DNA from 2 places in the Streptomyces sp. NBC_01089 genome. Region 2 is predicted to be linked to the other one. Evidence: riboswitches for the same ligand, from Rfam matches in the RefSeq annotation. Region 2 holds a riboswitch; the other holds the start of a gene.

Region 1 (12,094 bases), 4.9 Mb from region 2:
ACACCGCGGGGTCGGGCCCGAAGTGGTAGTTCGCGCCGACGACGATGCCCTTGATGAAGTGCCAGTACTGCTCGTAGAGGGGCAGATCGAGCCCCAGGTTCTTCTTGACCGCTTCGAGCGTCGCGGGGTCGGGGCTCTTGCCCACGAACTGGGCGGCCATGGAGTCGGTCGTCTGCCCGCCGAGGCGGGGGACGAGGAAGAAAATCGCGAAGGTGACTGCGCTGACCACCAGCAGCAGCAACACCGCGGCGAATACGCGTCGGATGATGTACGCAGCCACAGCCGTGCGGCGCCGGGTCGGACGGACGGGGTAGGCCCGTCCGTCCCGGCGCCTTCACCTGCCTTTCAGGGGGTGCTGTCGATGAACAGGTGTTGTTACTTGGTCGAGGACATCAGCGCGTAGTCGTACATGCCGAGGTACGCCTGACTGACCGTTACGTTCGCCGCCGAGTCCGGGCGGTAGAGCAGGTTCTTGCGGTAGAACAGCGGCACGAGCGACGCGTTCTCCATCACCATCTGGTCGACCTTGCCCCAGGTGGCGTTGCGCTTCGTGGTGTCCAGCGTGCCGATGCCCTTGACGATCTCCGCGTTGATCTTCGGGTCGTCGAGCTCCATCAGGTTGGTGCCACCGGAGCCCTTGATGGCCTTGCCGTCGACAATCTGGTCGATGTAGCCGAAGCCGGCCGGCCAGTCGGCGCCCCACGCCATCATCATCATTCCGGCGTTGTTCTTGTGGACCCAGTCCGGGACGCCCGCGAAGTCGGTGAAGTACTTGTCCGACGGGAACGTCTTGATGTCGGCGACGATGCCGATCTTCTTCAGGCTCTGCTGCAGCTGGGTGGCGCTGGTGACCTCGTCGGGACGGTCGGAGCGCGCGGTCAGCGTCGTCTTGAAGCCGTTGGGCTTACCGCACTTGGCCAGGTACTGCTTGGCCTTGGCAACGTTGCCCTTGTTGCCGGCAGACGGGTACAGGTCGAACTTCTTGTAGCCCGAGACACCCGGCGGGATGACGGTCGTCGCCGGGTCGCCCCGGACCTCACCGCCGATGGCGTCGACCATGTCGGCCTTGTCCGCGACGTACTGCACGGCCTTGCGGCAGTCGGCGTTGTTGAACGGCTTCACGTGCACGTTCAGCGCGAGGTACTGCAGCGCGCCGGCGTACGGGTCGTCCGTCTTCGCCTTCTCGGACGCCTTGGTGATGACCTTCGGCTGGGTCTTGGACTGCAGACCGGTACCGGCGATGTCCGCGGTGCTGGTGTCGTTGAGCAGGTGCTCGTCGACGGTCGTCGGCTGGACGTTGAAGTTCAGCTTGATCTTGTCCGGCAGCGCCTTGCGGATCGGGTCCGTCTTCGGGTCCCACTGCGGGTTGCGGACCAGCGTCGCGCCGCGGCTCTCGCTGTACGAGGCGAACTTGTACGGGCCGGACGACACGATGCTCTGGACGTACGAAGCGCCCTTGTCGGCCTTCTGCGGGACCGGCGCCGTCTGCGAGAACGAGGCCAGGTAGTCCATGTCCGCGAACGGCTTGTCCAGGTGGAAGACGATCGTGGAGTCGTCCGGGGTCTCGATGGACTTGAGACCGTCGGCCGACTTGTCCTTGTAGGGACCCTTGTACTTGTCGCCGTCCTTGAGGTACGTGCTGAAGTACGTCGGCCCGTTGGACAGCGCCTCACGCGCGAAGGACCGCTCGATGGCGTACTTGACGTCCTTCGAGGTGATCACGCTGCCGTCCTGGAACTTCACGCCCTTGCGGATGTGGTACGTCCAGGTCTTGGCGTCCGGCGTGGCCTTGCCGAGGCTCGTCGCCAGGTCGGGCACGATCTTGAGCCCTTCCTTGCCGGGAGCCGGCTTGAAGGTCACCAGCGCACGCGCGTAGAGCCGGGAGAAATTCTGCACCCAGCCGTAGTACGTGTTGCCGGGGTCCAGGGAGTCCGGGCCACTGGCGTGCTCGTAGGTGACCGTTCCCCCCTTCTTGTCGGTCTTGTTGACGATGCTGGTCAGAGCTGCGTCGGCCTTGGCGTGGCCGCCCCCGCTGCCACTGTCACTGCTCCCGCAAGCGGTGGCAGCGAGCCCCAGCGCTACCGTCGCGGCTATTGCCGCTGCCGTCTTTCTGCTCTTCATGCTGAGGAAAGCCCCCTCGGTTGTCCGGTGTGCGGCACGGCCGCGATTACTTGCCACGGGGGTCGAGTGCGTCGCGCAGCCCGTCCCCCAGCAGATTGAAGGCCAGCACGGTGATGAAGATCGCCACGCCGGGGATGACCATGAACATCGGGTCGACCTGGTAGAGGTCGACCGCGGTGGACAACATGCCGCCCCAGGAAGCCTGCGGCGGCTGGATGCCCACGCCGAGGAAGCTCAGGGACGCCTCGAAGAGGATGTTGGTGGGGATCAGGAGCGTCGCGTAGACGAGGATCGGCGCGATCAGGTTGGGGAGCAGTTCGCGGAAGACGATGAAGGGGCCGCGTGCGCCCAAGGAGCGGGCGGCCTCGACGAACTCGCGTTCACGCAGGCTGAGCGTCTGCGCGCGAACAATGCGGCCCATGTAGGGCCAGTTGAAGAAGCCGATCACGAAGATCAGCACGCAGATACGGAGTGTCAGACCGTTCAGGCCGAACGCGTTGCCCTGCAGCGAGGCCGAGATGGAGATCGCGAACAGCAGCAGCGGGAACGCCAGGAAGGTGTCCATCAGGCGGCTGATGCCGCTGTCCACCCAGCCGCCGTAGAAGCCGGCCACGACGCCCATCACCACGCCGATGACGACCGAGAGGAGCGTCGACCCTGCGGCCACCACCAGAGAGACCCAGGAGCCCTCGATGATGCGCGCGAGGATGTCCCGGCCGGTCTGCGGTTCCACACCCAGCGGGTGACTCCAACTGATCCCGCCGAAGCTGCCCTTGGGCGCCAGCAGAGCCGGGTCGACCAGGTTCTGGTGGAAGTCGTTGGGGTCCAGCCCGAACATCGCCTGGATCGGCTTGGACAGGATGGCGACCAGCACCAGCAGGATCACGACGATCCCGCCGGCCATGGCGACCTTGTCCCGCTTGAAACGCGTCCAGGCGATCCGGCCGAGTGAACGGCCCTCGATCTGGCTCTGCGTGGCCCCCGTGAGTACTGCCTCCGGCTGCGCTTCGGCAGTCGATCCGGTGGTCTCGATCGGTGCGGTCACAGTGCCTTTGACCCCTCCCGGCCGGCGGTGGCCGGCCCGTACCTGCCGCGGTGGCGGCTGCTGTGCATCAAGCGCATCGGGTGATGCCACTGTGCTGAAGTGACGGAATGTACTCATCGCACGTCGCACAAGGACACGACGATGCTCGTAGCGGGGAGTCTTCATTGCGGTTGCGATCACCCGCCAGACCTGAAGGTGAATGTTTGCGCAACCGTGATGCGGTTAATGAGCTTCCGTTATCCGGACGCCGGGACCGGCTGAGCGGAAAACTTCCTCACCAATGCGCTAGTTCGGACATCACGCCCAACAGCCGCTATTGACGGCTGAATTGGTGCACTCAGCCTACCGGCGGGTAGCCGTATCCCGCCGCGGGAGAGGGGGCCGCGTGGGCCTCACGGTCGTAGAAGGGCCGGGAGTTGGCCCGCAGCCACATGCCGACCGGGTCGTACGCGTCCGACAGCGCCACCGTCGATACGGGCAGCCCCTCGGGCACCGCGGCGATCGACTGCTGCATCATCGCCCGCACCGAATCCACGGACTGCTGGCTCGTGTCGTACAGATCGAGCCCGATGGCCAGGTACGGGGTGCCGAGCGCGGGCTGCACCCAGGCCCGGCTCAACGAGCGGACGGCCGGGGTGTGGTGGGCGCTCTGCGTGAGCAGCGCGTAGAACTGCGGGATCTCGATGGCGGGCTCGGACAGCCGCAGCGGTCCGGCCGGCATCCGGTCGAGGCCGGTGGCGATACGCCGCAGATCGGTCCAGGGGATCCCGACGCCGCCGCCGGGGGCATGCGGATTGAGCCAGATTCCCCAGTGGTCGGGGTAGAGGGAGCGGGCGATGTCACGGCCTGTGACCACTTCGTGCGAACGGTTCCAGCCGGAGACGGCCAGTTCCTGTGCGGACGTCACACACGGGGCGTAACCGAGACCCTCGATCTCCATGTTCCCGTACTGGGCGTCGGGCGACCCGGCCTGGCCGTGCCAGAGCAGCATCCAGACCTGGCTGTCGGCGAGTGCCTGCAGCAGCGCCTCGTAGGCGTCGTACCGCCCGGGGGTCACCTGGAGCAGCATCTGCTCGACCTGCCCGGCCGCCGTGCCCGACGCGCTCACCCTTGTTTCCGCCCCTCTTCGATCCACCCGTTTTGACGTTCCACGCACCGGCGCCCGACCCGCGGCGTCCGGCCACCGGGCCGGTCCGCACGGCCTGCCCGGTCCGCTCGGTCAGTCCGGTCCGTCCGGTCCGCTCCGTGCGATTCCGGCCAATCCGCGTATCGGCCGCCTCTGCATCAGACCAGCTTAGGGCGCCGCTGGTTCCCGGTGCCCGAACGGCACCGGGCTCCGGTTCCCCGCGCGGGCGGCGCCCTACAGCACCGGTCCCACGGCTTCGGTCCTCACGTAGAACGGCCTGACCTTGTCCAGCATCCAGTCGGCGACCGGGTCCTGGGCCACGTCCAGCAGGACGAGATTGACCGGCCAGGGCACCTCGACCCGGTGCAGGGCGCGCCCGAGGGCGTCCATCGGGGCGTTGCGGCCCGCGCCGTCCCACGTCGCGAACTCGACCCCGACGAAGAGGACCGGGTCGCCGCCCTCGATGGAGGCGAGGGCCCGGCGGGCCGAGCGGACCACACCCGACTCCTCGAACTCTCCAGCGGCCGCGGCGAGGAAGTCCACCGGCTCCTCCTGCCAGTCCGGCTCGAAGAGCCGCACCCGGCCGCCGGTCGCGGGGCCGTCGAGTGACGTACGGCCGCTGCGGCAGAGTTCCGCCACGGCGGGCGGCGGCAGCGGCATACCGATCGCACCGCCCGGGTTCACCGCGACACCCAGCTGCGGCGGCAGCCCCCGGGCGAACTCGACCGCCGGGGCCACCGCGAAGGAGTAGTGCGAGCCGACGCACTGGAGGAACTGCGCCTCGGAGCTGAAGACGGGGACATAGGCGCCGCCTTCGATGTCCACGGTGGGCAGATCGAGCGAACCGCTGTCCTGCCCACCGCCGTTGGGCAGCGGGACCCAGAGGTTGCTGCGCCCCAGCACCTCGATCAGCCGGCCGCCCGCGGCGGGGTTCCCGACCGATGCGGCCAGCACCTCTTCGAGCTCATTTCCCGGCCATGCCATGTCCACCGAGGTATCCCCTTCTCACCGTTCACCTGCTGAGTTCACCTGAAGACCGACCCTAACGGCCACCCCCACGATAAGGACCGCGGCCGTCACACCGCCGCCGCCCCGAACCCGATCCGGCGCAGTGCGGCCGCCGCCTCGCGGTCGAGCAGGACGACCGAGCCGCACCCCGCGGGCAGCCGGGCCCGCTCCGCGTCCCCGACCAGTCCGGCGACCGCCCTGCGGTGCCGGGCGAATGCGTACGCGGAGACCTTCCTGCCGCGCTCCGCCTGGCCGGCCAGTGCCACCCTGGGCGCCACGTCGAGCAGCAGCAGATGCAGGGTGCTCCGGCGCCGGCGCACCGCCCGGGCCAGCAGGGCGCGCACCCAGGAGTGCGTACCGCAGTCGTGCACGACGATCCCGGCGCCCGAGCGCAGGACGCGCCACAGCCTGGCGTAGTGGGCGGCCCGCACCAGCGGGCGGTAGCTCCAGTACGGCAGCCCGCGCGGCAGCCGCCGCTCCCAGCGGTCCCGGGTGTCCTGCGAGTCGACTCCGTACGCCCCGGCGGCCCTGCGCAGCAGGGTGGATTTCCCACTGCCAGGCAGCCCGGACAGGACCACCACATCACCGGCGGCGAACACCAGGCGCCGCGGACTGCGGCCGGCCCGCCTGCGCAGGTCCCGCACCACGGGCGGCGTACCCCCCGCTGTCGCCGGGCCCGGTCCTGACCGCCGCCCGGGCCCGGAAAGCCATAAGTCCTGGACGGGCACCGCCTCGGAGCCCCCGGCCCCCACACCCGCGGCCGTGTCCGCATCCGTATCCGTATCCGCACGCCACTTCTGCCCCACCATGGCCACTCCCCCTGTCGGGCCACCCCGCATCCCCGCGTACCCCTGCTATACCCCCGCCGACGAAGCGTAAAGAGAGAGTAATGCGACGCCCGTGAGATGCCGGCCGCCCGGCATGCGATGATGTGCGCGCCAACTCCATACAGGCCGTTCGAATCCGCGCGGGAGAGTTCCCGGCCACCGGCCGGGGCGCCGAAGGAGCAAGTCCCTCCCTTGTAATCTCTCAGGCCCCGTACCGCGCGGACGAGGCAGATCTGAAAAGCGGGCCGCTCCGCGGTCCCACCCAAGGTGCAAGCCGCGCCCTCTCGACAGGCGCCGGCGAACCTCTCAGGTTCCGATGACAGATGGGGAGGATTGTCCTCGTCTGTCATGCCTCGGGAGTACCGCATATGAGCCCCACGCCACGTCTCACCGCACTCGACGCCCTGCACCGGTCGCTGGGCGCGACCATGACCGACTTCGCGGGCTGGGACATGCCGCTGCGCTACGGCAGTGAGCGCGACGAGCACAACGCCGTACGGACGCACGCCGGCCTCTTCGACCTCTCCCACATGGGCGAGATCACCGTGAGCGGCCCGGAGGCCGTGCGGCTGCTCGACTACGCGCTGGTCGGCAACATCAGCACCGTCGGCAACGGCCGCGCCCGCTACACCATGATCTGCCAGGAGGACGGCGGGATCCTGGACGACCTGATCGTGTACCGGCTCGGCGAGCAGGAGTACATGGTCGTCGCCAACGCCGGCAACGCGCAGACGGTCCTGGACGCACTGACCGCCCGCGCGGGCGGCTTCGACGCCGTCGTACGGGACGACCGCGACGCGTACGCCCTGCTGGCCGTACAGGGCCCGGAATCCTCCGGCATCCTGAAACAGCTCACGGACGCCGACCTGGACGGGCTGAAGTACTACGCGGGCCTGCCCGGCACCGTCGCCGGTGTCCCGGCGCTCATCGCCAGGACCGGCTACACGGGCGAGGACGGCTTCGAGCTGTTCGTCGCCCCCGCCGACGCGGAGAAGCTCTGGCAGGCACTCACCGAGGCGGGTGCGCCGGCCGGTCTGGTGCCGTGCGGGCTCTCCTGCCGCGACACGTTGCGCCTGGAGGCCGGCATGCCGCTGTACGGGCATGAGCTGACCACCGCGCTGACGCCCTTCGACGCCGGTCTCGGCCGGGTCGTCAAGTTCGAGAAGGAGGGCGACTTCGTCGGGCGCGCGTCCCTGGAGGCCGCCGCCGAGCGCGCCGCCGCGGCCCCGCCGCGCAAGCTCGTCGGCCTCGTCGCCGAAGGCCGCCGCGTCCCCCGCGCGGGCTACCAGGTCGTCACGGACGGCAAGGCCATCGGCGAGGTCACATCGGGCGCCCCCTCGCCGACCCTGGGCAAGCCGATCGCCATCGCGTACGTCGACGCGGCCCACGCGGAGCCCGGTACGGCCGGTGTGGGTGTGGACATCCGCGGTAACCATGAGCCGTACGAGGTCGTGGCACTCCCCTTCTACAAGCGGCAGAAGTGACCCACACCATCTCAGCCCGTAAGACCACCGTTCACCAGCACTCCCCCGCATCCAGGAGAATCAGGTCATGAGCAACCCCCAGCAGCTGCGTTACAGCAAGGAGCACGAGTGGCTGTCGGTCGCCGACGAAGGCGTCTCGACGGTCGGCATCACGGATTTCGCGGCCAACGCGCTCGGTGATGTCGTCTTCGCCCAGCTCCCTGAGGTCGGTGACACGGTCACCGCGGGCGAGACCTGCGGCGAGCTGGAGTCGACCAAGTCGGTCAGCGATCTGTACGCCCCGGTCTCCGGTGGGATCACCGAGATCAACCAGGACGTCATCGACGACCCGTCGCTGGTGAACACCGCCCCGTACGAGGGCGGTTGGCTGTTCAAGGTGCGCGTCACCGGCGAGCCGGACGACCTGCTCTCCGCCGACGAGTACGCCGCTTTCTCCGCCGGCAACTAGGGACCTAGGGACTATTGATGTCACTTCTTGATTCCTCCCTCCATGAGCTCGACCCGGACGTCGCCGCCGCTGTCGACGCCGAGCTGGTCCGCCAGCAGTCCACCCTCGAAATGATCGCCTCGGAGAACTTCGCTCCGGTCGCGGTCATGGAGGCCCAGGGCTCCGTCCTCACCAACAAGTACGCCGAGGGGTATCCGGGCCGCCGCTACTACGGCGGCTGTGAGCACGTCGACGTGGTCGAGACGATCGCGATCGACCGCGTCAAGGCGCTCTTCGGCGCCGAGCACGCGAACGTCCAGCCGCACTCGGGCGCCCAGGCGAACGCGGCCGCGATGTTCGCGCTGCTCAAGCCCGGTGACACGATCATGGGCCTGAACCTCGCCCACGGCGGTCACCTGACCCACGGCATGAAGATCAACTTCTCCGGCAAGCTCTACAACGTGGTGGCCTACCACGTCGACGAGGAGACCGGCGAGGTCGACATGGCCGAGGTCGCCCGCCTCGCCAAGGAGTCCCAGCCGAAGCTGATCGTGGCCGGCTGGTCCGCCTACCCGCGCCAGCTGGACTTCGCCGCGTTCCGCGCGATCGCCGACGAGGTCGGCGCGTACCTGATGGTCGACATGGCGCACTTCGCCGGCCTGGTGGCCGCCGGCCTGCACCCGTCGCCGGTCCCGCACGCGCATGTCGTGACCACGACCACGCACAAGACGCTGGGCGGCCCGCGCGGTGGTGTGATCCTCTCCACCGCCGAGCTCGCCAAGAAGATCAACTCCGCGGTCTTCCCCGGTCAGCAGGGCGGCCCGCTGGAGCATGTGATCGCCGCCAAGGCGGTCTCCTTCAAGGTCGCGGCGACGGACGAGTTCAAGGAGCGCCAGCAGCGCACCCTGGACGGTTCGCGGATCCTGGCCGAGCGTCTGGTGCAGGCCGATGTCACCGAGCACGGTGTCTCGGTCCTCTCCGGCGGCACCGATGTGCACCTGGTCCTGGTGGACCTGCGCCACTCGGAGCTGGACGGCCAGCAGGCCGAGGACCGCCTCCACGAGATCGGCATCACGGTCAACCGCAACGCGGTCCCGAACGACCCGCGCCCGCCGATGGTCACATCGGGGCTGCGGATCGGTACGCCCGCCCTGGCCACCCGTGGTTTCCAGGCCGAGGACTTCTCGGAGGTGGCGGACATCATCGCGTCCGCGCTGAAGCCCGCGTACGACCGGGAGGCGCTGGCCGCCCGGGTCTCCGCGCTGGCCGAGAAGTTCCCGCTCTACCCCGGGCTGAAGTAGGACCCGGTCGGTCCGGTTCGGTCCGGTTTTGTACGAACCACGGGGCACCCCGCACACTGGACGGTGAGCGGGGTGCCCCGCACCACGTGCGCACCTCGCTCACCGCTGTACCGCGCTTTCTCTGCACCACCCCGGCAGACAACGGCGTCTACCAACACCAAGGAGTCTCCCTGTGGCCATATCGGTCTTCGACCTCTTCTCGATCGGCATCGGCCCGTCCAGCTCCCACACGGTGGGCCCCATGCGGGCCGCCCGGATGTTCGCCGCGCGCCTGAAGAACGAGGGCCTGCTGGCCCACACCGGCTCGGTCCGCGCCGAGCTCTTCGGCTCGCTGGGCGCCACGGGGCACGGACACGGCACCCCGAAGGCGGTGCTCCTCGGCCTGGAGGGCGAGTCCCCCCGCACGGTCGACGTCGAGCACGCCGACGCGCGCATCGAGCAGATCCGCACCAGCGGCCGCATCAGCGTCCTCGGTGCGCACGAGATCCCCTTCGACTACGACGCGGACCTGATCCTGCACCGGCGCAAGGCGCTGCCGTACCACGCGAACGGGATGACGGTCTTCGCGTACGACACCGAGGGCGCGCCGCTCCTGGAGAAGACGTACTACTCGGTGGGCGGCGGCTTCGTGGTGGACGAGGACGCCGTCGGTGAGGACCGCATAGTCCTCGACGACACCGTGCTCAAGCATCCCTTCCGCACGGGCGACGAGCTGCTGCGGCTGACCCGGGAGACGGGTCTGTCCATCTCCGCGCTGATGCTGGAGAACGAGAAGGCGTGGCGCACCGAGGCCGAGATCCGCGCCGGGCTGCTGGACATCTGGGGCGTCATGCAGTCCTGCGTCGCCCGCGGTATGTCCCGCGAGGGCATCCTCCCCGGTGGCCTCAAGGTCCGCCGCCGCGCGGCCAACTCGGCCCGCCAGCTGCGCGCCGAGGGCGACCCGCTGGCCCGCGCCATGGAGTGGATCACGCTCTACGCGATGGCCGTGAACGAGGAGAACGCGGCGGGCGGCCGTGTCGTCACCGCCCCGACGAACGGCGCGGCCGGCATCATCCCGGCCGTTCTGCACTACTACATCAACTTCATCCCGGGCGCCGACGAGGAGGGCATCGTCCGCTTCCTGCTCTCCGCGGGCGCCATCGGCATGCTCTTCAAGGAGAACGCCTCGATCTCCGGCGCCGAGGTCGGCTGCCAGGGCGAGGTCGGCTCGGCCTGCTCGATGGCGGCGGGTGCCCTGGCCGAGGTCCTGGGCGGCTCCCCCGAGCAGGTGGAGAACGCGGCGGAGATCGGCATGGAACACAACCTCGGCCTGACCTGCGACCCGGTCGGCGGCCTGGTCCAGATCCCCTGCATCGAGCGGAACGGCATGGCGGCGGTCAAGGCGGTCACGGCGGCCAAGATGGCGATGCGCGGGGACGGCAGCCACAAGGTGTCCCTGGACAAGGTCATCAAGACGATGAAGGAGACCGGCGCCGACATGTCGGTCAAGTACAAGGAGACGGCGCGGGGCGGGCTCGCGGTGAACATCATCGAGTGCTGAGAGCAGAGCGCTCAGTCGCCCGGTGTGACGTCCCGGCCGGGCGTCAGCCCATGGTGATCGTCAGGTGCTTCTCCCCGGGGGCGGGCGGGCGTTTCCAGGACACCGACTCGAAGGAGTGCAGTCGACCCTCCGTGAGGGCGAGGCGCGGCAGACCGACGCCGTAGCCGTCGGTCAGGGCGTCCAGCGCACGGGCCGCCGCGGACTCCTGGGCCGTCAGGTCCGGGGTGCCGAAACCGAGGGCGGCCGGGGCGAGTTCGGCCGGGACGGTGCCTGAGATGTCCTCGATCTCCCCGTCCCGCACCGTGAACGCGTACAGCGGTGTTCCGCCCCGGGCGGCCGACACATGGAAGAGCGGGGTGGGCCGGCTCCACTCGGTCCACACCACGATCGCCCGGCCGCCGCCCGCGGAGGCCGCCTGAGCGGGAGAGACGAACCGGTCGGCGGAGAAGAAGGGCGGGGACCCCTCCAGTCCGAAGCTCCAGTTCGCTCCTGCCCGTCCGACACTGAGCAGCGCCTTGTCGTCGTAGCTGGAGAAGACCCGCTGACCGGGCCGGTGGTGGCCGCTGGTGTCCCAGAGTCGCAGCGGTGGGGCGAGCGACGTGTCCGGCGACGAGCCGAGGAGGGCGGGCAGTTCGTCCGGGGTGGCCCCCTCGACCAGGACCATGCGGAAGCCGCACGGCGATGGCCGGCCCGGGCGCAGCCCTCCGTCCCGTACGAGCCAGGACAGGCCGCCGGGATCCTGGTCGCCGACGCGGGCGGGAGCGGGACCCTGCTCGCCGCCGCGTGGGGTTGCCAGCAGTTCCAGGCGGCGTTCGGCGGTGAGTACGGGAGCGAGTACGGGGTCGGCGAGCAGTCCCACCGGGGCGATGTGGTCGGGGCCGAGCGGCTCCCACAGCGGGACCGCGGCCCGCAGGATCCGCCAGGCGGTGTCGGTGTCGCCCCACCGCGCCTCCTCCCGGGCCTCGTCCACCGCCTCGCCGAACGCGCCGCCCGGCCGGTAGCGGAAGGTCCCCGCGCTCATCTCGCGCAGGATGTCCACCGTCGCCCGTGCGGTTTCGGGGAAGCTGTCGGCGTCGGCGAAGCGCAGGCCGTCCACGGGGCGACGACTGCCGAGGAGATCGACAGCGTGCAGCGGGAGCAGCTCCGTCAGGAAGCAGGGGTCGCCGGGGTGCGGCGGCCGTCCGCCCGCCCCGTACGGCCCGCCCAGCCGGCCGA
Region 2 (12,094 bases):
GTCCTTCAGGGGAGGAGCACCATCGCATGGGACGTCACAGCTTGCCCGATGACCTCACGGCACCGGCAACCCGGCCCCGTCCCGGGTCGCGTCGGCGCCGTACCGTCGCCGTCGCCACCGTGATCGTCCTCGGTCTGGCCGTGGGTACGGGCGTCGCCGCCCGGCGCGGCGTGTTCGGGTCGGGCCCCTGCCCGGGGTCCGTGGTGAACCTTCGCATGGTGGCCTCCCCCGATATCGTCCCGGCCGTACGGGCCGCCGCCGACCGGGCCCGCAAGGACCATCTGGAGTCCGACGGGCAGTGCGTACGAGTCGCGGTCACGGCCCGTGACTCGTACAAGGTCGCGCACGATCTGGGCCACAGCAGCGCCGAGCCCGGCTACCAGATATGGCTGCCCGACTCCGAGGCATGGGTGGACCGGGCCCAGGGCACCGGGGAGAACGTTCCGCTCACCCCCGCGTCCAGCATCGCCGAGTCCCCCGTCACCCTGGCCATGGTGCCCTCGGCCGCCAAAGCCCTGGGCTGGCCGGACAAGACGTACACCTGGGCGGGGCTCACCGCGGCGGCCACCGGCCCGGGCCAGGTCCATATCGGTGCCGCGGACCCGGCCCGCAGCGCCACCGGGCTGCTCGCGCTCAGCAGCATCGCCCAGTCGCCGGGCGGGGCGCCCGGCGGCGACACCCAGGACACCCAGGTCGCCGCCATCGCCAAAGTGCTGTCCCAGCGCATCTCGGACGCGGATTCCAAGGTGCTCGGCACCCTCGCACAGGACGGGCCGGGCAAGACGAAGGACGACCCCCACCGCAACCAGGCCCTGGTCCTGTCCGAGCAGGCGGCCTACGCCCACAACACGGCGCGTGGCCACACCCAGCGGCTGCGGCTCTTCTACCCCAAGGACGGCACGCCCCAGCTCGACTACCCGTACACGCTGGTCGACGAGTCGGAGCTGACCACCGATCAGAGCCGGGCCGCGATGCGGTTCATGGCCTACCTCGGTGAGAGGCCCAGCCGCACCGAACTGGACCGGCAGGGCTTCAGGACACCGGACCAGCCCGCCACGGCGAGCCGGGTGGAGGCCGCGGGCGGCCGCAGCCCGCAGCCGTACACCGACGCCTCACCGGAACCGCCGTCCGAGGACGTACTCGACGAGGCGCTCGGCATGTGGACCGTCACCGTCCAGAGCGCCCGGCTGACCACCGTCGTCGACGCTTCGGGCTCGATGGCCACCGCGGTGCCGGGCAAGGGCGGGCGGACCAGGATGGACATCACCAAGGCGTCCCTGCGCGAGGCCCTCGCCCAGTTCACACCGCGCGACGAGATCGGCCTGTGGGACTTCGCGACACACCTCGACGGAACGCGTGACTACCGCGAGCGGGTGCCGACGGTGCGCCTCGGCGCCCCCGTCAAGGGCGGCGGGACCCAGCGCGACCGGCTCAACACGGCCTTCGCTGCGCTGCGGCCCGTGCCCGGCGGCGCCACCGGTCTGTACGACACCACCCTGGCGGCGTTCCAGGACGCCCGTAAGACATACGTCCACGGGAAGTTCAACGCCGTGGTGGTGCTCACCGACGGCGTCAACGAGGACGACCACAGCATCTCCCGCAGCGCCCTGACCGCGAAGCTGCGGGAGCTCGACGACCCCGCGCGCCCCGTTCCGCTGATCATGATCGCGGTGGGCCCCGACACCGACAGGACCGAGGTCGAGCAGGTCGCCAAGGCGACAGGGGGCGCGGGATACCAGGTGAGCGACCCCTCTCAGATCAACTCGGTCCTGCTCAAGGCGGTCATGGAAGTCGGCGGCCGATGACCCGGGGCGCGGGCCGGCACCGACCTGGTACGGACGCCCCCGGCCGCACGCACTCCGCTGCCCCGGCGCGCCCGTCACAGCCCGCGGGCCGTCACCGCCGGGATGCCCTCGGGCCAGGAGTGCACCGGCTGGCCGCCCGCCATCAGCTCGGCGTACCGCCGGGTGGTGAGCGCCAGCGCCTCGCGCCGCCCGAGCCCGGTCTCCAGCGCCCGGTGAAAGGTGTCCACCTGCCAGGACGCGCCGTTCGTGCGCCGCCTGCACCGCTCCTCGATGACACCGAGGTAGTGGTCGCGGTCCGCCGCGTCGACCCCCCAGGAATCGAGCCCCGCCGCGGCCAGCGGCAGCAGTACGTCCCTGACGAGCCGCACCGCGGGCACCGTCGCCGTACCGCCGGAGCGCCCGGCCCTGGGCCACTCGATCCCCGCGTCGATTCCGTACCGGCAGGCCGCGTCGAAGTTCCGTGCGGCGGCCTCGAAGGGCAGCCGCCTCCACACCGGCCTGGCATCGTCGGCGAGCGCCCTCACGAGCCCGTAGTAGAAAGCGGCGTTGGCCAGCACATCCGTGACGGTCGGCCCGGCGGGCAGCACCCTGTTCTCGACCCGCAGATGCGGTACGCCGTCGGCCACGTCGTACACCGGGCGGTTCCAGCGGTAGACGGTCCCGTTGTGCAGGACGAGCTCCTGGAGGCCCGGCGTCCCGCCGTCGTCGAGCACCCGCAGCGGGTCCTCGTCGTCGCACAGCGGCAGCAGGGGCGGAAAGTACCGGAGGTTCTCCTCGAAGAGGTCGTACGCCGAGCTGATCCAGCGCTCGCCGAACCAGGTCCGCGGCCGCACCCCCTGGGCCCGGAGCTCCGGCGGGCGTACATCGGTCGCCTGGAGGAAGAGCGGCGGCCTCGACTCCCGCCACAGCTCCTTGCCGAAGAGGAACGGCGAGTTGGCGCCCAGCGCGACCTGCACAGCGGCGACGGCCTGCGCGGCGTTCCACACATCGGCGAAGCGCGCCGGCGTGACCTGGAGGTGCAACTGCACCGATGTACAGGCCGCTTCGGGCGCGATCGAGGAAGAAGTACAGGTCAGCTGCTCCACACCGGAGATGTCGAGGTCGAAGTCCTCACCGCGGGCCGCTCGCATCTGGTCGTTGAGAAGGGTGTAGCGGTGCGCCGACGAGAGATTCGCGCTGACGAGATCCTGCGGGCCGAGCGTCGGCAGGATTCCGATCATCACGATTCCCGCGTCGACTTCGGCTGCTTTTCTGTGCGCGTACGCCAGCCCCGTACGCAGTTCCTCCGCCAGCTGGTCGAAGACACGGCCGCCCAGCCGGTGCGGAATCACGTTCACTTCGAGATTGAACATCCCGAGTTCCATCTGGAAATCGTGGCTGGCGATGCGGTCGAGAACTTCCGCATTCATCATCCTGGGCATGCCGTCGGCGCCGGCGAGATTGAGTTCGATCTCCATCCCCATGAGATTTCTGGGGCGGTCGAACCTCTTCTCCTCCAGGAGTCGCTCCAGTACCTCCAGACACTGCTGCAGCTTTCTGCGGTACCGCTGCCGGCCCGACGGATCCACGCCGTCTGCCTCCAGCTTCTCCCCCATGACGCACCCCTCCACGCGTGTGCGGCCGCGGTGGCCGCTCGGGTCACGGTCGATAATGCCCACACCCGGTGATCCGTAACTCCCCGCCCGGCGTCCGGAGCGAGTAGGGTGGCCGGAAGAAGGCATGTGGCACATTCACCGGGCATGACGCCTGGAGCAGTTTCCACATCGGGTGGAGCCTGTGAGGTCCTGTGAAGCCTTGTGAAGACGGTGAAAACGACCGACGGTTTTCGGCCGACCACTCACACGGCAGAACCCGAGGCCACAAGAGTGCACATCCGTTAAATCGGGATAATCTCCGCAGGAGAAAGACCGAATACCGACTTGTTCGCAATATTCACGTGCGCTAGCTGAAACACCGTGTGAACACGTGTCGTATAAACTCCGCAAACGAGGCAGAAAGTTGGCGCCCGGCTCCCGGAGAGTGCGGTACCCCTCCACGTCCCACGGCCCCCTCTGCCCCTGCCTGCTGACAGTGCCGTCCGCACCGCCCACGCATCAACGTGTCTCCGAAGTGAGAGGCGACCACATCATGCCGCTGTATGTCCCTCCGGCCCCCGCGCCGGCCCTGCGCAGCGTCCTCGCGGCACTCGGCTCCCCCACTGCCGTACGCGAGGCCCGAACCCCGGCTCTCCGCTCAGCCACGGGGCCCCTCACCCCCGAACTCCCCCTTCCCGTCTATGTGCTGGACCGGATCATGCCGAGCGGCGGAACCCCACGTACCCGGCTGACCGGCTGGCGTTTCCTGATCCACAGCGGCGATCGCGCGGTGGCCGCCGCCGACACCAAGCTCACCGCCGACGGCTGGACCTTCTCGCACTTCTTCGAGGGCCCGTACGCCACCGCCACCGGGACCGCGCTGCGCCAGGCGGAAGCGATGGAGACCCCGTTCCAGCCGAGGCTGCTGTCCGTGCCCGAGCTGTACATGCTGACGCTGTGGCTGCACGGCGACACCGGCGCCGACGCCTCGGCATCCGGCACGATGCCGGCCCCCACCGATCTGCTGGTGCCCCTGGCGCCCGCGCCGCCCGGCATCGCCGCCCGCCGTCCGCACCGGGTGTCGGAGCTGCTGCCTGTCATGACGATGCGGCTGTCGCCCCCGCTGCTGGGCTCACCCGCCTGACGACCGCGGTCCGTCCGAAGGCACTGCATCGACGGCCGAGTTCACCACCCGCGCGCCCCGTGACCGCCCTCAGGTCGCGGGGCGCTGCCTCTCCCTACCCATCCGGACTAGCCCGGTCGGGCCACCTCCGAACCACCCGAAGGGGCAGTCAAGTTGAGCTGAACCGTCCGCACGGGTGATGCGTCCTTATGCTGTAGCAAGTGCTGCCGTGAAATCCCTGCGGATTGACGCCCGTGGGGCAACACTGGGATCACCGACTGATGACGGGGGGCGGCCATGAAATCCGCATCGAGCCGCAGGACACTCACTACAACGCAGCGAAAGAACGCATCCATGTGCCAGCACCAGCCAACCTGCCCGTCAGCCGCCTCCGCCGACCGGGAGGCCGCGATCCTCGTGGCGCACCACCCGGAGCAGGGCTGGAGTCTGCTGTGCAATGGCGTCCTCATCTTCGAGGACACCGGTGAACTGCTGCCCGACGGGCAGATCATCGCGCCGCACCGCCCACTGGGTTCAGGGCTGGCGACCGCCGCCTGACCCCCTGCCCGTTCCGGGAAACAGCCGCGAACAGCCGGAAGCGGATCGGGCGGAAACGACGAAGGGCCGGCCCGGGTGATGTCCCGAACCGGCCCTCCCTCATGTCCGTCAGCTGTCGTACGCGTCCAGCGGCGGGCAGGAGCAGACCAGGTTGCGGTCGCCGAAGGCCCCGTCGATACGGCGCACCGGCGGCCAGTACTTGTCGGCGGGCGAGACACCGGCCGGGAAGACGGCCTCCTCGCGGGTGTACGCGTGAGTCCACTCGCCGCCCAGCGCCGCCGCGGTGTGCGGAGCGTTGCTCAGCGGGTTGTCGTCCGCGGCCCACTCGCCCGAAGCGACCTTCTCGATCTCGGCGCGGATCGCGATCATCGTGTCGCAGAACCGGTCGAGCTCAGCCAGGTCCTCGCTCTCGGTGGGCTCGATCATCAGCGTTCCGGCCACCGGGAACGACATCGTCGGCGCGTGGAAGCCGTAGTCGATGAGGCGCTTGGCGATGTCGTCGACGCTCACACCCGTCGACTTCGACAGCGGCCGCAGATCGACGATGCACTCGTGCGCGACCAGGCCCTTGGGGCCCGTGTACAGCACCGGGTAGTGCGGTTCGAGACGCTTGGCGATGTAGTTCGCGGCCAGCACGGCCACCTGTGTCGCCCGCTTGAGCCCCTCGCCACCCATGAGACGTACGTACGCCCAGGAGATCGGCAGGATGCCGGCCGAGCCCCACGGCGCCGCCGAGACCGGACCGACGCCCGTCGCGGGGCCCGCGGTCGGCTGGAGCGGGTGGTTGGGCAGATACGGCGCCAGGTGGGCCCGCACACCGACGGGACCGACACCGGGGCCGCCGCCGCCGTGCGGGATGCAGAAGGTCTTGTGCAGGTTGAGGTGGGAGACGTCCGAACCGAACTTGCCGGGCTTGGCGAGGCCGACCAGCGCGTTCAGGTTGGCGCCGTCGACGTACACCTGCCCGCCCGCGTCGTGCACGGCGGCACAGATGTCCGTGATGTGCTCCTCGAAGACCCCGTGGGTCGACGGGTAGGTGACCATCAGGACGGACAGCTCGTCGCGGTACTGCTCGATCTTGGCGTTCAGGTCGTCGACATCGACATCGCCGTCCTCGCGGGTCTTCACGACGACGACCTTCATACCGGCCATCACGGCGCTGGCGGCGTTGGTGCCGTGCGCGGACGACGGGATGAGGCACACGGTGCGCGCGGTGTCGCCGTTGGCCCGGTGGTAGGCGCGCACGGCCAGCAGACCGGCCAGCTCGCCCTGCGAGCCCGCGTTGGGCTGGAGCGAGACCTTGTCGTATCCGGTGACCTCGGCGAGCCGCTCCTCCAGCTCCTGGATGAGGGTCAGATAGCCCTGCGCCTGCTCGACCGGGGCGAAGGGGTGCATCGCGCCGAACTCGGGCCAGGTGACCGGCTCCATCTCGGTGGTGGCGTTGAGCTTCATGGTGCAGGAGCCGAGCGGGATCATGCCCCGGTCCAGCGCGTAGTCACGGTCGGCGAGCTTGCGCAGGTAGCGCAGCATCGCGGTCTCGGAACGGTGCTGGTGGAAGACCGGGTGGGTCAGGACGGTGTCCTGGCGCAGCAGCCCCTCGGGCAGCGCGTCGGCGGCCCGCGCGTCGAGCGCCTCGATGTCGCCCTCGGCGCCGAACGCGGCCCAGACAGCGGCCAGCTGGGCCCGTGTGGTGGTCTCGTCGCAGGAGACGGAGATCAGGTCCTCGTCGACCTGGTGCAGATTGACCCCGCCCTCACGGGCGGCGGCGGCGACCTCGGCGGCCCTGCCGCCGGTCCGCACGGTGAGGGTGTCGAAGTACGCGCCGTGCACGACGTCGACGCCCGCGGCCCGCAGCCCCTCGGCGAGGATCGCCGCGTACCTGTGGGTGCGCCGGGCGATCTCGCGCAGGCCGTCCGGGCCGTGGTAGACCGCGTACATCCCGGCCATCACGGCGAGGAGCACCTGCGCGGTGCAGATGTTGCTGGTCGCCTTCTCGCGGCGGATGTGCTGCTCGCGGGTCTGGAGGGCCAGCCGGTACGCCTTGTTGCCGTCGGCGTCGACGGAGACACCGACGAGCCGCCCCGGCAGGTTGCGCGCGAACTTCTCCCGTACGGCCATGAACCCGGCGTGCGGACCGCCGAAGCCCATCGGGACCCCGAACCGCTGGGTCGTACCGACGGCGATGTCGGCGCCCAGCTCACCGGGCGAGGTGAGCAGCGTCAGCGCCAGCAGATCGGCGGCGACGGTGACGATCGCACCCAGCTCGTGGGCCTGCTCGATGACGGGGGCGAGGTCCCGGACACGGCCGGAGGCGCCCGGGTACTGGAGCAGTACGCCGAAGACGCCGCGCTCGGCAACCTCGGCCGGGATGCCATCGCCGAGGTCGGCGACGACGACCTCGACACCGGCCGGCTCGGCACGCGTGCGGATCACGGCGACAGTCTGCGGAAGAGCGTCCGCGTCGACGAGGAAGACGCCGTTCTTGACCTTCCCGACACGGCGCGCGAGGGACATCGCCTCGGCTGCCGCGGTGCCCTCGTCCAGCAGCGAGGCGCCCGACGTGGGCAGGCCCGTCAGGTCGGCGACCACGGTCTGGAAGTTCAGCAGCGCCTCCAGGCGCCCCTGCGAGATCTCCGGCTGGTAGGGCGTGTACGCCGTGTACCAGGCGGGGTTCTCCATGACGTTGCGCAGGATGACCGGCGGGGTGAACGTGCCGTAGTAGCCGAGCCCGATCATCGGGGCGAGTACCTGGTTGCGGTCGGCGAGCGCACGCAGTTCGGCGAGGACCTCGGCCTCGGTGCGCGCGTCCGGGAGATTCAGCGCATCGGTGCTCTTGATGACTTCCGGCACGGCGGCCGAAGTGAGCTCGGAGAGCGATCCGTACCCGACGTGGGCGAGCATCTTGGCCTGGGCTTCCGCGTCGGGCCCGATGTGGCGCTGTTCGAAGGGGATGCCACGCTCCAGCTGGGAGAGCGGAATGCGATCGGCGGTCATGGCGGGGGCCTCCTGGTCGTAACGACCTGCGAGGGGTACCACGGGGTACCCGGACGGCCTCCCCCTCTGTCATCTCAACCTGAGAGTTTCACCGGCCCGTCCTTCGACGTGCCCGCTTTCACCGTCGGTGAGGTAGGGATCCGGACGTGCCCGCCCGACACCCGCCCTGCTTTCCAGAGTGACCTCGTCCGCGCGGTACGTGTGCCTGAGAGATTCCGGGGAGGATTTGCTCCTTCGGCGCCCCGGACAACGCGTCCTGAGGGCTCTCCCGCGCGGGGTCAGCAGCCACTGGCCAGCGTACCAGCGCGCTCCTTCGCACGGTGTTCGAGTGGCCGATACCCCGGATCTGGACTTCTCTGAGGAGGAGACCTTCGCAGGGGGCGGGAGTCTTCGTGATCCGTCGCGATCAGTTGGAGGGACCGTGCAGACCGACATAGATCCGCGCAGCCTGATCGGCCGCAAGGCATTCGACCGCAATGGCCTCAAGATAGGCACGGTCGACGAGGTCTACCTCGACGACGCCACCGGGGTGCCCGAGTGGGCCGCGGTACGCACCGGGCTGTTCACCCGGGACGCCTTCGTCCCGCTGAAGCCGAGCGAACTGGTCAGCGAAGCGCTGCGGGTGCCCTTCGACCGGCACCTGATCAAGGAAGCGCCGGGCTTCGGTGTCGGCCGCCATCTCTCGCCCGAGCAGGAACTCCAGCTCTACCACCACTACGGGCTCGGTATCTCGGCCCCCACTCCGCCGCCCCCCGACCGGGACTTCGGCCGGCTCGCGGGCGAGGAGGAGCGCACCTGACCTCCGGCCCCGTCCCCGCCCTGCGCGGACGGGCCCGGGGGCTGCACCGACGAGTCCGCCTGTGCTGACGGGTCTGCCTGCTCGGCCCGCGCCGACTGCCCGCCGGGGTCCTCGTGCTCCCCGGCGGCTGCCCCGCCCGGTCCGGCCGGGGCAGCCGCCGGGGTATCCGTCTCCTGGGTACCCGTCTGCCGGGTATCAGGAGCCCGGGTATCAGGAGCCCGGGTATCCGTAGCCCGGCTATCCGTAGCCCGGCTATCCGTAGCCCGGCTATCCGTAGCCCGGCTATCCGTAGCCCGGCTATCCGTAGCCCGGCTATCAGCAGCCTGGGTGTCCGGCGCGGCCCGGACCAGCGGCAGCGGGTCCGACGGCCTGAGCGCGGGGTCGTCCACCTTGAAGGTCCGCACCCGGCCCGGCACGGTCGCGTACGGATCCTCGAACCGCACCGTCACCCGGCCGACGCCACTGCCCTGCACCCACCCCGCCCCGTACTCGTCGTGGCACACATCGTGCCCGGCCAGCCAGCGGCGCCCAGTGGCGGGCGGCGGCTCGTCCGGTCCGGGCGGCGCCGGCACCGACCCCGACGCCGGCACCGGCACCGGCACCGGCACCGGCACCGCCGAAGGACCCTCCGCCGCCGAAGGCCCGGGCGCCACCTCTTCGGCCAAGGACTCCTGTGCGGCGGCCCGCTCCGTGGCGGCCTGGGCGAAGAGGTCCTCCTGCGTGAAGTCCGCGAGGCCGGTGACGCCCACCCCCAGCAGCCGCACCCCGCCCGTGGTGTCCACGGACTCCAGCAGCCGCCCCGCGGCCTCCCGTACGACCTCCGGGTCGTCCGTGGGCCCTCTGAGCGTCTCGGAGCGGGTCAGCGTCGAGAAGTCGTACCTGCGGACCTTCAGCACCACGGTCCGCCCCGACCGCCCCGCCGCCCGCAGCCGCTCCACGCACCGGCCCGCCAGCCGCACCACCTCGGCCCGCACCCGCGCCCGGTCGTGCAGATCCACATCGAAGGTGTCCTCGACGGAGACGGACTTGGCGTCCCGCTCGGAGACCACGGGCCGGTCGTCGTGGCCGAGCGCCATCCGGTACAGAGCGGCGCCGTGCGCCTTGCCGAGCAGCCGTACCAGCTCGTCCTCACCCGCCTCGGCCAGATGGGACACGGTGGTCATCCCGGCCCGGCGCAGATGCTCACCGGTCGCGGGACCGACCCCCGGCAGGATCCGTACGGAGAGGGGCGCCAGCAGCTCCCGCTCGGTGCCGGGCTCCATCAGGACCAGACCGTCCGGCTTGGCCCGCTCCGAGCCGATCTTCGCCAGCATCTTGGAGCCGGCCAGCCCCACCGACCCGCTGAGCCCGGTGACCGCCAGGATGTCCCTGCGCAGCTGCTCACCGGCCCGGCGGGCCGACACCGGGCCGTCGGCGACCCCGCCCGCCTCCAGGTCCACGAACGCCTCGTCCAGGCTCAAAGGCTCGACCAGCGGCGAGAGCCGCCCGAGCAGCTCCATGACCTGACCGCTGACCTCACGGTAGAGCGCGAAGCGCGGCACCAGATAAGCGGCGTTCGGACAGAGCCTGCGGGCCTGCGCCATCGGCATCGCCGAATGCACCCCGAACCGCCGTGCCTCGTACGAGGCGGTCGACACCACCCCGCGCGGTCCGAGCCCGCCGACCACCACCGGCTTTCCGCGCAGGCTCGGCTTCGCCGCCTGTTCCGCGGCGGCGAAGAAGGCATCCATGTCCAGATGCAGGATGGTGGGCGCGGCTCTCACACCACCGATGCTGCCTCACGGCACTGACAATCGGGCCCCCGCGGCGCGGGAGCCCGTCAGACGGCGCGGTTGCGGCGCCGGGCCAGCTCGTCGGCCGGGTTGTGGCCGATGAGCGTCTCACCGGTGTCGACCCGCTCCCCGTGCAGCTGTGACAGGGCGCTCTCCACGTCCCGCCACACGACCCCGACGGCGATCCCGAAGATCCCCTGGCCGCCCTGCAGCAGCCCGACCACTTCGTCGGGCGAGGTGCACTCGTACACCGTCGCGCCGTCGCTCATCAGCGTCATACGGTCGAGGTCGCGTGCTCCGCGGTCTCTGAGGTGGTGGACGGCCGTCCTGATGTTCTGGAGGGCCACACCCGTGTCCAGGAAACGCTTCACGATCTTGAGGACGACGACGTCCCGGAAGCTGTAGAGGCGCTGGGTGCCGGACCCCTGAGCGGGCCGCACACTCGGTTCGACCAGTCCCGTACGCGCCCAGTAGTCGAGCTGCCGGTAGGTGATACCCGCCGCCGCGCAGGCGGTCGGCCCCCGGTAGCCGACGGTGTCGGTCGTCGTTCCGGCCGCTGAGCCGTGAAGCGGATACGGCACTCCGTCCCCCGGACCCAGTCCGGGGAAATCCCCTGCCATATCTTCGCCGGTGCTTCTCACGCCGACCTCCGTCCTTGAACTGCCCACTCGACGGTAGGCAGTCACTTGGGGTGCGTCAACGATCGCCACACTCGGCACGCCGAGTGATAATCACCCTAGGAGTGGTTTCGCGTGCCTCTCTTCGGGGAACGGCTTGCCGGATGCGCTCACGCTCCGGACGGCGTGTCACTGGCTGTTGGTCCCGAAATCCTCCGGAGAAATCTGGTCGAGGAACTCGCGGAACTTCTCCACCTCGTCCTCCTGCTCGTCCGGGATGGCGATTCCCGCGTCGTCGAGCACCCCGTCACTGCCGTAGATCGGCGTCCCGGTGCGCAGAGCGAGCGCTATGGCGTCGGACGGCCTCGCACTCACCTCGACCCCGCTCGCGAAGACCAGCTCCGCGAAGAAGACCCCGTCCCGCAGGTCGGTGATGCGGACTTCCGTGAGCTCCTGGCCGACCGCTTCGAGGACATCCTTGAAGAGATCATGGGTCAGCGGCCTCGCTGGAGCCATGCCCTGCTGGGCGAAGGCGATCGCGGTCGCCTCACCAGGGCCGATCCAGATAGGGAGATACCGGTCGCCTCCCACTTCACGCAGGAGCACGATCGGCTGGTTGGAGGGCATTTCCACCCGGACACCCACAACGTCGAGCTCGTTCACACAGCAACCCTAGGACGTGCCCGGCAGGTTTGGGTAGTCGGGCACCGCCATGATCAGTACAACCGGACCCGGAGAGAGGTCTGTACGAGGGCCGCGTGCAGCCGCACGGTCAGTGCCGCCAGGTCCTTCGTGGTGGTCTCCGCGTCCGCTCTGGTCTGCGGATTGCGGTTCAGCCGAAGGGGGGCGACG

Evidence for each region. Region 2 has a riboswitch for glycine ahead of gcvP (aminomethyl-transferring glycine dehydrogenase). Riboswitches for the same ligand answer to the same signal wherever they lie in the genome.
Region 1: another riboswitch for glycine. It lies ahead of gcvT (glycine cleavage system aminomethyltransferase GcvT); the one in region 2 lies ahead of gcvP (aminomethyl-transferring glycine dehydrogenase).

Annotation. Positions count from the first base shown of each region.
Region 1 is NZ_CP108660.1:2,378,596-2,390,689, forward strand. It holds gene OG510_RS10420 (ABC transporter permease) at 1-280, opposite strand, end outside; gene OG510_RS10425 (ABC transporter substrate-binding protein) at 376-2,121, opposite strand; gene OG510_RS10430 (ABC transporter permease) at 2,168-3,166, opposite strand; gene OG510_RS10435 (enhanced serine sensitivity protein SseB C-terminal domain-containing protein) at 3,504-4,274, opposite strand; gene OG510_RS10440 (enhanced serine sensitivity protein SseB) at 4,527-5,276, opposite strand; gene OG510_RS10445 (AAA family ATPase) at 5,369-6,109, opposite strand; glycine riboswitch at 6,259-6,354, shown strand; gene gcvT (glycine cleavage system aminomethyltransferase GcvT) at 6,496-7,611, shown strand; gene gcvH (glycine cleavage system protein GcvH) at 7,679-8,059, shown strand; gene glyA (serine hydroxymethyltransferase) at 8,077-9,339, shown strand; gene OG510_RS10465 (L-serine ammonia-lyase) at 9,512-10,879, shown strand; gene OG510_RS10470 (SMI1/KNR4 family protein) at 10,923-12,094, opposite strand, start outside.
Region 2 is NZ_CP108660.1:7,270,628-7,282,721, reverse strand. It holds gene OG510_RS32745 (substrate-binding domain-containing protein) at 27-1,805, shown strand; gene OG510_RS32740 (glutamate--cysteine ligase) at 1,880-3,400, opposite strand; gene OG510_RS32735 (hypothetical protein) at 3,933-4,523, shown strand; gene OG510_RS32730 (DUF5999 family protein) at 4,857-5,060, shown strand; gene gcvP (aminomethyl-transferring glycine dehydrogenase) at 5,169-8,054, opposite strand; glycine riboswitch at 8,238-8,335, opposite strand; gene OG510_RS32720 (PRC-barrel domain-containing protein) at 8,476-8,853, shown strand; gene OG510_RS32715 (DNA polymerase IV) at 8,769-10,616, opposite strand; gene OG510_RS32710 (MerR family transcriptional regulator) at 10,673-11,245, opposite strand; gene OG510_RS32705 (bifunctional nuclease family protein) at 11,432-11,905, opposite strand; gene OG510_RS32700 (MerR family transcriptional regulator) at 11,959-12,094, opposite strand, start outside.